2 linked regions of the Bdellovibrio bacteriovorus genome follow. The protein of the gene in region 1 interacts with the protein of each later gene in a pairwise test. Links are inferred from orthologs where the notes say so. Each region holds a gene or a part of one and is shown on either strand. Other genes may lie near its edges.

Region 1 (2,996 bases):
AAACATTGGCTTGTTCCGTGACGGACACACTGTAACTTTCAATAGGGTTTAAGACATTTGCTACGCGTGGAAGATAGTTTCTTTCAAACCATTCTTTCGCGGATGCTTGTAAAGCTTGGCGACGGAGACTGTCTTGAGTGATTTTGGATTTTTGGGCGAAAGCCGCACCCGAGGCCAAAAAGATCACCATAAGGAATACGAATTTAAGTTTAACTAAATGATTCATAAAGGGGTTTTTAGAGCACCTTGTCATGAGCGTCAATAGAGGGAAAAAGGCGATTTTGTCTAAGACAAGCCATTGCGAATACAGGCTGTTTTTCTTCACTGTCAAAATGGTAGCCATGGAATATATGCAGTGAGTTATCTAATGTAATCTCAGAGGGGGTGCGATAGACCTGCGCTTGGCCGGGTCCCATACAATAGCACCCTTGACGAATCCCGCTAGGTCCGGAAGGAAGCAACGGTACTCGAGAGTCTATGTGATATGGGGTGCTCGGCCACTTTTTTCTCTTTTTATGTGGTTTTTTGAGGGGTTACTTTGTCTTATCAGGTGATTGCACGAAAATGGCGTCCCCAATCCTTCACCGACGTTGTCGGACAAAACCATATTACCCAAACACTGAACAATGCCTTAAAAAATGGTCGCTTGCCACACGCTTTGCTTTTCACAGGTCCTCGCGGAACCGGAAAAACTTCTTCAGCGCGTATTTTAGCCAAAGCTTTGCGTTGCCCCAATGCCGTAAACTTCACTCCTTGTAACGAGTGTACTTCGTGCCAAGAAATTGCGGCCGGCACTAGTGTTGACGTTATGGAAATCGACGGAGCCTCCAACAATGGTGTTGATGCCATTCGTGAACTTCGCGACACCGTGGCGTTTATGCCAGCAACCGGTAAATACAAAATCTATATCATCGACGAAGTTCACATGCTTTCTACAAGTGCATTTAATGCACTTTTGAAAACCTTGGAAGAGCCACCGTCCCACGTGATTTTCATTATGGCGACAACTGAGGTTCATAAGATTCCTCAGACGATTTTGTCTCGTTGCCAACGCTTTGATTTCCGTCGCATCAGTACTCGTCAGATCACAGAGCACTTACGAGTGATCGCCGAGCGCGAAGGTGTTCCGGCTGAAGAAGAAGCGCTTTGGATTATTGCCCGTCAAGGTGACGGATCCATGCGCGATTCACAAAGCTTATTAGATCAAGTCATCACATTTGCTAATGGTCCTTTGACTCGTGCTAGTGTCGTTGAAATCTTAGGTCTTACGGATCGCGCCTTGCTGTTTGAAACTTTAAATGCGCTCGTAGATCGCAGCACTCAAAGCATCATGAAGGTGATTGAAAAAATCGCCACCGCAGGATTTGAGCCGCATTTGTTTTCGCAAGACTTGTTAGAATCTATTCGCAGTCTTTTGCTGGTGAAAGTTTCTGAAACTCAAGCGGTGGATATTTTAGAAATGCCGGATTCTGAGCTTCAAGCTTTAAAAGAAATGGCGGCGCGCCTTTCTGAAGAAGATATCCACATGCTTTTCGACATGGCTCTTAAGGGTGGCAACGATATTCCGCGCGCGCAAGATCCTCGCATTGTTTTAGAAGTCACCTTATTACGTATGGCCTCTGCACCTAAGTTAGTGGACCTAAAAAGTCTTTTAAGTGGCGTAACCTCTCACAGCGCAGGTGGGGCCCGGCCTTACATTCCGCCGGTAAATCCAGTCACCAAAGGTCATGCTCGTTTAGAAGAATCTCAGAAGGTGCCTGAAGTTCCTCGTGGTTTAGACAAAATGAAGGCGGTTTTAGAAAATAAAGCTGCTCATGCCAAAGCTTCTTCCCCCACAAATGCCCCCGCGGACAAGCCCGCAGCTCCGGCGACACCTTCGCCTGTGGCCGAGACGCCCGCTCCCCCCAAATTAGCAACCGGCTCAACTTCTTCTGAAAAATGGGTCAACTTCGTGGAGCTTTTGCGCCAGGATGACGCACTCTTTGCGGCTAAAGTGGAAAACCTTTTGTTCGTGAAAGAAGAAGGCAAGCTTTTAAGCCTGGGCGTTCCGGCTAAATTGGCCTTTTTGAAAGAACAAATGGCCGACACTCAGGTGCGTAAAAAGTTGCAGGGATTTATTGATTCCTACTGGGGTGCTGGGTATTCTTTTGAAGTATTGATGAGTCGCGATCAGGTCGGAGAATCAGCCCAAGCTTTGCAACAAAAAAAAGTGCAACAAGCCGAAGATGAACTTCGCACTAAGATTGTCGAAAATCCGATGGTGAAAGCCGCCCAAGATGTCTTTAAGGGCAATATCAAATCCATCGTAGAAATTAAGCGCAACGGCGCAGGGAGATAACATGAAGGGTATGCCTGGCGGAATGGCTCAGTTGATGAAACAAGCCAATCAAATGCAAATGAAAATGAAAAAGACCCAAGAAGAACTTGCGACGAAAGAATACGAAGCAGCTTCTGGTGGCGGCGCAGTTAAAGTAAAAGTTAACGGTGATCACAAAATCCTTTCTTTGACTGTGGATCCTGAAGTTATGAAATCTGGCGACGTTGAAATGCTTCAAGATTTGATCGTTACAGCTGTGAACGAAGCGATGAAAACCGCTAAAGACACTTCCGCTAAAGAGATGGAAAAAATCACTGGCGGATTAAACATTCCAGGAATGTTTTAATTAATGCTTCATATATCTGCTTTAGAAAAACTAACCCACGAGCTCAGTCGTCTTCCCGGGATCGGGCCTAAGACGGCTCAGCGCTTGGCGTATTTTATTTTAAGAGCAGAAAATCAGTATCCGGAACGTTTGAGCGAAGCTCTTTTACGAGTGAAAGCCGAAGTTCACGATTGTCCTCAATGCTTTAATTACACCGATACAGAGCTTTGCCGTTATTGTGATGATATTCATCGCAGCGACGAATCGATCTGCGTGGTCGAAGAACCTGCCGACATTATGAGAATTGAATCTTCTGGCGCCTTCCGTGGTCGCTATCACGTTTTGCACGGTTCA
Region 2 (4,130 bases), on another replicon or contig:
CGGAATCAGCGTGATGGAAGTAAAGCTGGAGGCCGATCCTGCGGCACCCAACAGTGATAAGATCGAGCTTCGCGATCGCGAGGCCACTTTATGGAATATTGATGGGTCGAATAATCCGGCGGAAGTCCAAGGAGTCCAGTTAAAAATCGTCCTCAACGCGGGTGAAGGTGATAAAACCTTAATTATTCCCGTGAAGAACGACCAATTGGATTTGAGCAAGGCCTCTTTGCCTATTGGGGTCTCAATTAACGCGCAACGATAGCTGAAGATTAAAGCCCCGTTTTATTGAACAAAATCGGGGTCTAAGATACTGTTATGTCATGTCTTTTGCGCACTTACACGTTCACTCTGAATACTCTCTTTTAGAAGCCGCTTGCCGAGTTAAAGGCATTGCCAAAAAAGCCGCTGCTATGCAGATGCCAGCAGTTGCTTTGACTGACAATGGAAACATGTTCGCCGCGGTCGAGTTTTATTTTGCCTGCAAGGACAATAACGTAAAACCGATTTTGGGTTTAGATGCGTATATTGCTCCGGGTTCTCGTCATGAAAAAAAACAAGATCGCGATGCTGTGCAAACGGGTCCACGTCGTTTGGTTTTCTTAGCGCAAAATACGGATGGTTATAAAAATCTCTGTAAGCTTTCAACGATTGGTTACCAAGAAGGTTTTTACTGGAAACCGCGCATCGACTATGAGGTCATCAAAGAATACAATCAAAACTTAATCTGCCTTACGGGCGGCTTGCGCGGCGAAGTGGCAGAAAGCTTCTTGCGTGAAGGACCGGATGCGGCCCTGGCGAAAATTCGTCAGCTCAAAGAGATCTTTGATGATCGTCTGTATTTAGAAATGTGCCGCACGGGCGTTCCTGAGTGGGATCAAATCAATCCTTTCTTGATGGAAGCTTCTAAGATCGTGGGCGTCCCGGTGGTGGCGTCGAATGATGTTCACTACATGACTCAAGACGATCAATTGGCCCAAGAGGTTTTGATCTGTATTGGTTCGAATAAAACTCTCAGTGATGAATCGCGTTTCCGTTTAGGAACAGATGAGTTCTATTTTAAATCCGCCGATCAAATGACGTCGTTATTTGCCGACGTGCCGGAGGCGATCAGCAACACTTTACAAATTGCCGATCGTTGCGATGTGAAATTTAAAATCAAAGATGAGTCCGGGAAACCGATTTACCATCTTCCGACCTTCCCGACGGAAGGTGGCGTCAGCTTGACGGAAGATATTGCTCGTAAATCAAGAGCGGGCCTCGAGGAAAGATTCGTCGAAGCCGCAGCTCGTGGCGAAGCGGTGCCGGAAGAAAAAAAACCTGAATACGAAGCGCGATTAAAATACGAATTAGGCATTATTGATCGCATGGGCTTTAACGGTTACTTCTTGATCGTCCAAGACTTCATCAATTGGGCAAAGCAAAACGACATTCCGGTGGGGCCGGGCCGTGGTTCGGGGGCGGGTTCTTTAGTTGCTTATGTTTTAAGAATTACGGATTTAGATCCTCTTCCTAACTTCTTGCTGTTTGAGCGTTTCTTAAATCCAGAACGTATCTCGATGCCCGACTTTGATATCGACTTCTGTCAAGATCGTCGTCAAGAGGTCATCCAATACGTGACGCAAAAATACGGGCAAGAATCCGTTTCGCAAATCATCACCTACGGTAAACTTCAAGCTCGCGCGGCGATCAAAGACGTTGGCCGTGTTTTGGGTATGACCTTTCCGGAAGTAGATGCCGTTACCAAATTAATTCCGGAAAAATTAGGCATCACTTTAAAAGACGCTCAAGAAATGGAACCGCGTCTGAATGAAATGATGGAGATGAATCCAACGGTCGCTACACTGTGGGATTTAGCTTTACGTATCGAAGGGATGGTTCGTCACGCGGGGATCCATGCCGCGGGGGTTATCATCGCCGATGGACAGCTCGTACGTCATGCGCCTCTTTATCGTGGGGCGGGGGATGAGCAAGTTGTTCAGTACGATATGAAGCATGCCGAAAAAATCGGTTTGATCAAATTCGACTTCTTGGGTTTAAAGACGCTCACACATATTAATCATGCTCTTAAACTGATTAAGAAAAATCGCGGTAAGACCTTGCTTGCAAGTCAGATCCCGATGACCGACACGGCCACCTTCGAGATGATGTCTCGGGGGGACACGGCCGGGGTGTTCCAGTTCGAGGGTGAGGGTATCACCGATGCCACTCGTAAGATTCGCCCTTCCAGTTTTGCCGATATCACCGCGATCACGTCTCTTTATCGTCCCGGTCCGATGGCGAACATTCCTGACTTTACCGATCGTAAGCACGGGAAGGCGCCCGTTGAATACTTGCTTGAAGACACACGCGAGGTTTTGTCAGAGACCTACGGGATCATGGTCTATCAAGAGCAAGTCATGGGTATTGCCTCGCGCATTGCCGGATACTCTCTGGGTGAAGCCGACATGCTTCGTCGTGCGATGGGTAAAAAGATCAAAGAGGAAATGGATAAGCACCGCGAGCGCTTCATGCAAGGGGCCATTGAGCGCGGTCATGATAAGCAAAGATCATCAGATTTATTTGATCTGATGTATAAGTTTGCCGATTACGGTTTCAATAAATCCCATGCCGCTGCTTATTCAGTGGTCACGCTGCAAACGGCTTATTTGAAGTGCCATTATGCTGCCGAGTTTTTCGCAGCCCTTTTATCGACCGAGCTTTCCGATACCGATAAAATCGTTAAGTACTCTAAAGACGCGGCAAAGCGTGGTATCTTGGTGAAGTCACCGCATGTAAATTATTCGGATTATCTGTTTGATGTCCGTGGTGAAGATATTTATTTCGGTCTAGGCGCAATCAAAGGCGTTGGTGAAGGGGCGGTTCAAGCCATCATTGAAGCTCGCGAAACTATGCCGGATAAAAAGTTTCATTCGTTAGATGATTTCTTTAACAATATCGATCTTCGCCGTGTGAATAAAAAGGTGATTGAGTGCTTAATCAAGGCCGGTGCTTTTGATGGTTTCGGTGGGCATCGCGCCCAGTTGATCAATGGTTATCAAAAATACCTAGATCGCGCACAAGGTTTACAAAAAGATAAAGAACTGGGTCAGGCGTCATTGTTTGATTTAGGTCCTTCCACGGAAACAGTGGTGAAGCTTGAGGAATGCAAAGCGTGGACACGCACGGCTTCTTTGTCTTATGAAAAAGAAGTTTTAGGTTTTTACTTAAGTGATCATCCACTGAAAGGTTTTGATACTCTTTCAGAGCTATGGACGACGTGCAAGGTGATTGATTTGCCCGCGCAAATGCCACCTCCGGGTTCGCCGGAAGCGGAAGCTTTAAAAGCGGCCAAAAAAGACTGGAAGAATCGTGACGCGGGAAAAAAACGCGTCGTGGTGGCGGGGCTTATTACTGAAATGCGTGAGTTGATTACCAAAAAAGGGACGCGCATGGCATTTAGTAAGATCGAAGATCTTACCGGAGCTTGTGAGTTGGTGATTTTCCCCGACTCTTACGCGCGATTTGAAATGCAATTGCGTGACGAAAGGCCGGTCTTGATTGGCGGTTCTTTAGAGGTTGAAGAGGGTGTGGCCAAGATCATGGTCGACACTGTTTCGCCATTAGAAGATCTGCTTAAAAAGACCAAGAGTCTGGTGTTACATTTAGATAAGGTGGATCCTTTGGATTACCCTCGTTTGCATTCGTTGATGAGGGATTATCCGGGGGCGACTTCGGTGAATTTTGAAATCACCATGCCCGAGGTGAATCGCAAGATTCTTTTAGACACTCCCGATGTGTCAGGCATTGCCGTGAGCAATGAGTTTTTTGAGGGGATTCATGCCGTTTTCGGACGCACGGACTTTATTGAGTTAAGGAGCTAAGGATGCGCGCGTTAGTAGTACTCATTACGGGGCTTTTGTTTTTTTCAATGGCCCCAGCTCAACAAGGTGAATTGATTGATCGCACTTTTTCAGGAACTTCGAAAGAAACCAATCCTCAAGAAGCACGTCGTGATATTCAAGAGCAAGCTTCGCAGAAAATTTCTGAAGACATCGTGAAAGAACTGATTGGCGATGAAAGATATAATCGCAATCGTTCTTTGATTAATTCTAAAATTTTTAAAAATTCAGCGCGCTATATTCCGTACTCAA

Evidence for each region. Proteins that work in one complex are often made in the same cells at the same time.
Region 2: the proteins of dnaX (region 1) and dnaE interact in binary tests that used the Escherichia coli proteins (3 or more experiments, as listed by UniProt). The link is inferred for Bdellovibrio bacteriovorus from one-to-one orthologs.

Annotation. Positions count from the first base shown.
Region 1 is NZ_LUKE01000001.1:1,147,050-1,150,045, forward strand. The notes cover bases 13-2,938. They hold dnaX (DNA polymerase III subunit gamma/tau), read left to right. Parts: upstream 13-538; coding sequence 539-2,338; downstream 2,339-2,938. Other genes in these bases: AZI86_RS05605 (hypothetical protein), read right to left, coding at 13-226; AZI86_RS05620 (YbaB/EbfC family nucleoid-associated protein), read left to right, coding at 2,340-2,663; recR (recombination mediator RecR), read left to right, coding at 2,667-2,938. Outside these bases: more of AZI86_RS05605, read right to left, coding at 1-12; more of recR, read left to right, coding at 2,939-2,996. UniProt on the Escherichia coli protein: Part of the beta sliding clamp loading complex, which hydrolyzes ATP to load the beta clamp onto primed DNA to form the DNA replication pre-initiation complex.
Region 2 is NZ_LUKE01000003.1:261,309-265,438, forward strand. The notes cover bases 1-4,060. They hold dnaE (DNA polymerase III subunit alpha), read left to right. Parts: upstream 1-320; coding sequence 321-3,860; downstream 3,861-4,060. Other genes in these bases: AZI86_RS13675 (hypothetical protein), read left to right, coding at 1-262; AZI86_RS13685 (hypothetical protein), read left to right, coding at 3,863-4,060. Outside these bases: more of AZI86_RS13685, read left to right, coding at 4,061-4,130. UniProt on the Escherichia coli protein: DNA polymerase III is a complex, multichain enzyme responsible for most of the replicative synthesis in bacteria. This DNA polymerase also exhibits 3' to 5' exonuclease activity. The alpha chain is the DNA polymerase catalytic subunit.